Linked DNA regions of Candidatus Puniceispirillum marinum IMCC1322. The protein of the gene in region 1 binds, or shares a complex with, the protein of each later gene. Links are inferred from orthologs where the notes say so. Each region holds a gene or a part of one and is shown in the gene's direction. Other genes may lie near its edges.

The links.
Region 2: the proteins of eno (region 1) and SAR116_RS05285 are in contact, whole or in part, in a solved structure (PDB 2FYM), measured with the Escherichia coli proteins. The link is inferred for Candidatus Puniceispirillum marinum IMCC1322 from one-to-one orthologs.

Annotation. Positions count from the first base shown.
Region 1 is NC_014010.1:213,599-216,893, forward strand. Bases 1-2,967 are described here. They hold eno (phosphopyruvate hydratase), read left to right. Parts: upstream 1-828; coding sequence 829-2,106; downstream 2,107-2,967. Other genes in these bases: kdsA (3-deoxy-8-phosphooctulonate synthase), read left to right, coding at 1-776; SAR116_RS01060 (FtsB family cell division protein), read left to right, coding at 2,275-2,595; pdhA (pyruvate dehydrogenase (acetyl-transferring) E1 component subunit alpha), read left to right, coding at 2,787-2,967. Also shown: more of pdhA, read left to right, coding at 2,968-3,295. UniProt on the Escherichia coli protein: Catalyzes the reversible conversion of 2-phosphoglycerate (2-PG) into phosphoenolpyruvate (PEP). It is essential for the degradation of carbohydrates via glycolysis.
Region 2 is NC_014010.1:1,093,118-1,096,530, forward strand. What follows is about bases 205-3,289. They hold SAR116_RS05285 (Rne/Rng family ribonuclease), read left to right. Parts: upstream 205-519; coding sequence 520-3,060; downstream 3,061-3,289. Other genes in these bases: SAR116_RS05290 (pyridoxal phosphate-dependent aminotransferase), read right to left, coding at 3,125-3,289. Outside these bases: more of SAR116_RS05290, read right to left, coding at 3,290-3,413. UniProt on the Escherichia coli protein: Endoribonuclease that plays a central role in RNA processing and decay. Required for the maturation of 5S and 16S rRNAs and the majority of tRNAs. Also involved in the degradation of most mRNAs.

The DNA of each region.
Region 1 (3,295 bases):
ATCCTCTTTTGCTTATAGCTGGGCCTTGTCAGATTGAGAGCCTTGATCACGCCCTTTATTGCGCTGAAAAGCTGTCAAAAGCGGCGGCGGATGCCGGAATGGGCTTTGTGTACAAGTCATCATATGACAAGGCGAACCGCACGTCTGCTGGCGCGGCACGAGGTATTGGCATGGATGAGGGTCTGGCCATTATGGCTAAGGTCAAAGATACTTTTGGCTGTCCGGTGCTGAGCGATGTACATCTGCCAGATCAATGCGCAACAGCTGCCGAGGTGCTGGATGTTTTGCAAATTCCAGCCTTTTTATGTCGGCAGACCGATTTATTGTTGGCGGCTGCCCAGACCGGCGCCGTAGTGAATATTAAAAAGGGACAGTTCCTGGCGCCGTGGGATATGAAACATGTAGCCGCAAAAGTAACAGGTGCGGGCAATGATCGGGTCATGCTGACTGAGCGCGGCACGTCATTTGGTTATAATACATTAGTATCTGATATGCGTGGCTTGCCGGAAATGGCATCGCTGGGTCATCCGGTGATTTTTGATGCAACCCATTCCGTTCAACAGCCTGGTGGTAAGGGTGGTAGTTCGGGAGGGCAGCGCGAATTTGTTCCCGTATTGGCGCGCGCGGCGGTTGCTGTTGGTGTCAATGGCCTGTTTATGGAAAGTCATCAGGACCCGGACAATGCGCCGTCAGATGGTCCAAATATGTTACCACTTGACGCCATGTCAGACATTCTTGCCGCCTTGATGCGGATTGATGCGGCGCGGCGCGGGTGATGATAAAGTGTAGCCCAAATTCAAACCACTAGATTGATCAGAAAGCAAAAACATGTCCAGCATAGTCGATATTCAAGCCCGTGAAATTCTTGACTCACGAGGAAACCCAACCGTCGAGGTTGATGTATTTCTTGAAGATGGAAGCGCGGGTCGCGCTGCTGTACCTTCAGGCGCTTCAACCGGTGCTTATGAAGCTGTCGAGATGCGCGATGGTGATGCTGACCGCTATAACGGCAAGGGTGTTCTAAAGGCCGTCGATGCGGTTAATTTTGAAATTTTTGATGCACTTGCCGGGGCTGATGCGTTTGATCAGGCTGGTAACGATCAGGATATGATCGAACTTGATGGAACCGCTAACAAGGGTCGTCTTGGTGCTAATGCCATTCTGGGCGTGTCATTGGCTATTTCCCGCGCGGCTGCTGACTCGGCTGAGATGCCGTTATGGCGTTATCTTGGGGGTGTGAATGCGCATCTGCTTCCTGTGCCAATGATGAATATCATCAATGGTGGTGCGCATGCCGACAATGCGCTTGATGCGCAGGAATTCATGGTCATGCCTGTAGGCGCCACACATTTCAATGATGGTTTGCGTATGGGTGCCGAAATCTTTCACGCTCTTAAAAAGCTTCTGTCTGACAATAGCTTGTCAACGGCAGTTGGTGATGAAGGAGGGTTTGCCCCAGCAATAAATTCAACGGATGAAGCTCTTGGCTATATCACCAAATCAATTGAAGCGGCAGGTTATAAGCCAGGTGATGATGTGATGATTGCCGTTGATGCCGCTGCAAGTGAATTTTACAAAGACGGTGCCTATCATCTGCAAGGTGAGGGGCGCTCGCTTAGCAGTGATGAGATGAACAGCATGTGGGCAGAATTGACAGGCAAATATCCGATCACATCAATCGAAGACCCGCTTGATGAAGATGACTGGGATGGGTTTGCGGCCTTGACGGACAAGATTGGCAGTACTGTGCAAATTGTCGGTGATGATTTGTTTGTTACGAACCCCGAGCGTCTGTCTCGCGGCATTAATGATAGTTCAGCCAACGCCATTCTGATCAAGGTCAATCAAATTGGAACGCTATCGGAAACAATGCAGGCCATTGAAATGGCACAAAAAGCAGGTTTTGGCGTTGTTATTTCACACCGTTCGGGTGAAACCGAAGATAGCTTCATTGCTGATTTGGCGGTCGCAACCAATGCGGGTCAGATAAAGACCGGTTCATTGTCCCGTTCAGACCGGCTGGCAAAGTATAACCAGCTTTTGCGTATCGAAGAAGAGCTTGATCGCACAGCCCTTTATGCGGGTACGTCAATCTTACGTAGCTAGGTTGACTTTATCAGCTTTGACGCGCGCTCACCTATTAATGCTTATTGCTGGAAATATCATATTTTCCGGCGATTCGCATTTAACTTGACGCGGTGAATCAGCTCTGATTCAATGAAATACAATCAAGGGCATGCCGTCTTGATGGACGTAACTATATAGGTGTTGATCATGTATGTTATGAAAAAGTCACTTGCTTTCATTGGTAGCCTTCTTCTGCTTGCCACTATGGCTTCTTTTTTTATGTTTCATACCATCGCAGGTGAACGTGGCATACTGGCTCAGCCCGAACTTGAACGCAAAATTCTGATTGCTGAAGAACAGCTGGCTTTGCTTGAAAAGCATCAATCTCACCTTCATCAACGCATTTCGCTGATGCAAAATGATGCTATAGATGCTGATATGTTGGCAGAAACAGCGCGCGCCGAACTTGGGCTCTACACGCCGAATGATGTGATTGTTTCAATTGATATGTCTGAATTGAAATTTTAAGTCGCATAGAAGCGCTTGTTAATTAACCGAAATACGGTTTATTCAAATAAAATATAATAAAATCAAGATAATAAAATAGTTGCAAAAAACTCATTTTGGCTAAATCTTAGTGTTTATACTGTGAGGCGCAACCGACTTGTTGCATGCTTATCGGTAGCGGGGGAACGCGACCAATTAAGATGGAGCTTAAGATGGCCACTAAAACTGAAAGCAAACGGAAAAAAGGCCCAGGAAGGCCGCCCAAGTCAGTTGGAACCGGTGTGAATGATATGCCGGCAACGGATGATCTGGTTAAAATGTTTCGCGATATGTTGCTGATCCGACGTTTTGAAGAAAAAGCAGGTCAAATGTACGGCATGGGTCAGATTGGTGGTTTTTGTCATCTTTATATCGGTCAGGAAGCTGTTGTTGTTGGTTTGCAATCGGCCTCGGTGGAAGGCGATACGGTAGTGACATCTTATCGCGATCATGGACATATGCTGGCTTGTGGCATGGAGGCAGATGGTGTCATGGCTGAGTTGACTGGTCGTGAGGGTGGCTATTCGCGTGGAAAAGGCGGATCGATGCATATGTTCAGCCGTGAAAAGAACTTCTTTGGTGGCCACGGCATTGTTGGCGCGCAGGTGCCTATCGGTGTTGGGCTGGCTTTTTCGCATAAATATAAAGGCCAGAAAAACGTCTGCATGACCTATCTAGGTGA
Region 2 (3,413 bases), 880 kb from region 1 along the record:
GCATATATCAAAGGGTCTTTCGCGTTGAAAATCACTATTCTGCCCCACAAGTGAGCATGGGCACAGCTTTTCATATCAAAATAACATATCGCAATTAGTCTATATATGTACCCTAAAAACAGCGCGTGATAATTGCCCTATTGGCAAAAACGTTATCACGGGTGTATAACGTATTTAGGTAAGTATCAATGACGCACTTTGCGCCATATGAAATATACCAAAACAATGAATTTCCGCCACTGGTGGATGACCAGCGCAGTTATGCCAGACCTTCTTCAAGCGTCCCGCGACTGAAACAGACCGGTCAATCACCAACGGCGTCATGCCTAATAACACAAACTTTGGACTGCATCATGCTAACACCAACAACATCAAAATACTTTAAAAGAGCCTCTTGCTCGGATGTTGTGCTGTTTGAAGCTGATGATAGCAGTCTGAATCAACATTACCTGCCTTCAACACTCAGATTTTCAAGCCCTAGCGGGATAACAGTGTCGAACGCCGGGGAAAGACAAACGAATGACCAAGCGCCTATTGATAGATGCACGACAATCCGAAGAAACGCGGGTTGTGCTTCTAAGTGGAACACGCATTGAAGATTTTGACTATGAGACCGAAAATCGCAAGCAACTAAAAGGCAATGTATATCTGGCACGTGTAACGCGTGTTGAACCGTCCTTGCAGGCGGCCTTTGTCGAATATGGCGGCAACCGCCAAGGTTTTCTTGCCTTTAGCGAAATCCATCCGGACTATTACCGCATCCCCATCGAAGATCGTGAAGCCTTGCTGGCGGCCGATAAAGCCGAAGCACAAGATGAGGATAACGAGAAAGACGCCGAAGACGGTCTGGAAACTGTTGGTGGCGGCGATGGTGACGAAGATGATATCCGTCCAGCACGTAAAGTCCGCAAATATAAAATTCAGGAAGTCATTTCCCGCAAGCAAATCATGCTTGTTCAGGTTGTAAAGGAAGAACGTGGCAACAAAGGCGCAGCGCTGACCACCTATCTGTCTCTTGCAGGACGGTATTGTGTGCTGATGCCAAATAACAGCCGCGGTGGCGGTGTTAGCCGCAAAATCACTAATGTTGCTGATCGCAAACGGCTAAAGACTGTTGTTGGTGGGCTGGATATTCCCGATGGTATGGCGGTGATTGTCCGTACCGCCGGCTCCAAGCGCACCAAAACCGAAATTGCCCGTGATTACGCCTATCTCTCCAAATTATGGAATGATATTCGCGAGCGTACGCTTGAGTCCCAAGCCCCCTGCATCATTCATGAAGAAGGCAATCTGATCAAACGATCAATCCGTGATATCTATACCAGCGAAGTCGAAGAAATTCTGGTTGAAGGTGAAGAGGCCTATAAAGCCGCACGCAATCACATCAAAATGCTGATTCCAAGCCATGTGAAAAAGGTCAAGAAGCACGAAGATGCGATCCCACTATTTCAGCATTATCGCGTCGAAAGCCAGATGGACACGATCCATAGCCCGCAGGTAACGCTGAAATCAGGTGGTTATCTTGTGATCAATCAGACCGAAGCATTGGTGGCTGTCGATGTCAATTCGGGGCGGTCAACACGCGAACGTAATATCGAAGAAACCGCCCTCAAAACCAATCTTGAAGCGGCTGATGAGTTGGCCCGCCAGTTACGCTTGCGTGATCTGTCAGGACTTATTGTCGTCGATTTCATCGATATGGAAGAAAATCGCAATCAAAATGCGGTTGAACGCCGTATGAAGGACGCCATGCGCAATGACCGGGCGCGGATCCAGATAGGCTCTATAAGCCATTTCGGACTGCTCGAAATGTCACGCCAGCGTCTGCGTCTCAGTATTAATGAATCAACCAGTGATCTATGCCCGCATTGTGAAGGCACTGGACGGGTTCGTTCGGTTGATACAGCCGCCTTGCAAACATTACGCTCGATTGAGGATGAAGCGCAGAAAGGCAAAATGGACGAAATGCACATTACCGTGCATCGGGACATTGCCCTGTTTATCCTCAATCATAAGCGCGATGCGCTGGCCGAATTGGAAAGCCGTTACGGCATTACCATTATGCTGTTGTCAGATGACACATTGATCTCGCCAGAATATCGGATCGAACGCGTCGGATGGCAAGGCAAAGCCCCGCAACAGCAAAACCGTCGGTCGCCAAAACCAGCCAATAATAATAACAATAATAATAGTAATAGTAATCGCGCCGATAACAAAGACGCCAAAAATGATAATGCTAGCGATACAGCGGACGCGTCAGATTCAGATGATGACGCACAGACGGCTAGTGAGGCTGGTGACAATGACGCCACGTCAGATGAAGATCAACCAAAACGGCGGCGGCGTGGACGTCGTGGTGGCAGGCGGCGGCGGCGGCGCAACGGCAATGAAAATGGCACGAATGCCGAAAATGAAGGCCAGACCGCAACATCGGACGCTGGAAGCGATAATGTAGCATCTGCCGAAGCCGCTACTGATGCCGTTAGCACTGCCGACGAAGCGCCTGCCAAGAAAAGCCGCGGACGGGGACGTAAAGCCACATCGGTGGCTACCGAAGCAGCATCAGCTGAAACGGCAGAAGCCCAAAGCAACGATAACGCTGATACAACTGCCAGCGATACTGAAGGTGAGACTAAGCCAAAGCGTCAGGCACGTAAAAAAGCTGCGCCAAAGGCAAAGGCTGATATTGATGTAACAGCCGCAGATGATGCACCTGCCAAAGCCGCGCCAAAGAAAGCTGCAACCAAGAAAACCGCGCCGAAGAAAGCAACAAAAGCATCGAAGAAAGCCAGTGCGGCTGATGCCGATGCTGTTAGCGAGACCAAAGTTGTGGCAAAGAAAAAGCCCCGCACAGCGGCCGCCAAGAAAGGCACGACAAAGGCCGCCAGCAAGGCCGCCGCGTCAGCTGACGCAGCCACAGCTATCAGCAATGGTTCCGATCATGAGGCTACCGCCGCAGATGCACGGGCACCGATCAGCTCAGCACCGCAGGATGTGGTCGATGTTGATGGAGACAAGCCAGCTGGCAAAACCCGCCGCGGCTGGTGGTCACGCGGCTAGTATCGGATAAGATTTTAAACGCCGCTGGCTCATGCTGGCGGCGTTTTTGGTATATTGGATAGCCCTATGCGGTTTTGGCCAGACGCGGAAGCCAGTCATTGATCCGCTGGCAGGCATTACGGATATCATCAGTGCTACCGGCATAGGATAAGCGCAGGAATTTCTGCCCCTCATCGGGATCAAAATCGACCCCCGCCGTACAAGCAACGCCTGTGTCTTCAAGCAGACGATTGGCAAAGACAATCGAGTCAGACGTGAGGGCGCTGATATCAGCATAGAGATAGAATGCCCCATCAGAGGGTGCCGCATTCCCCAGAAATTCCGGGGGCAATTGACGCAGAAGAATATCGCGA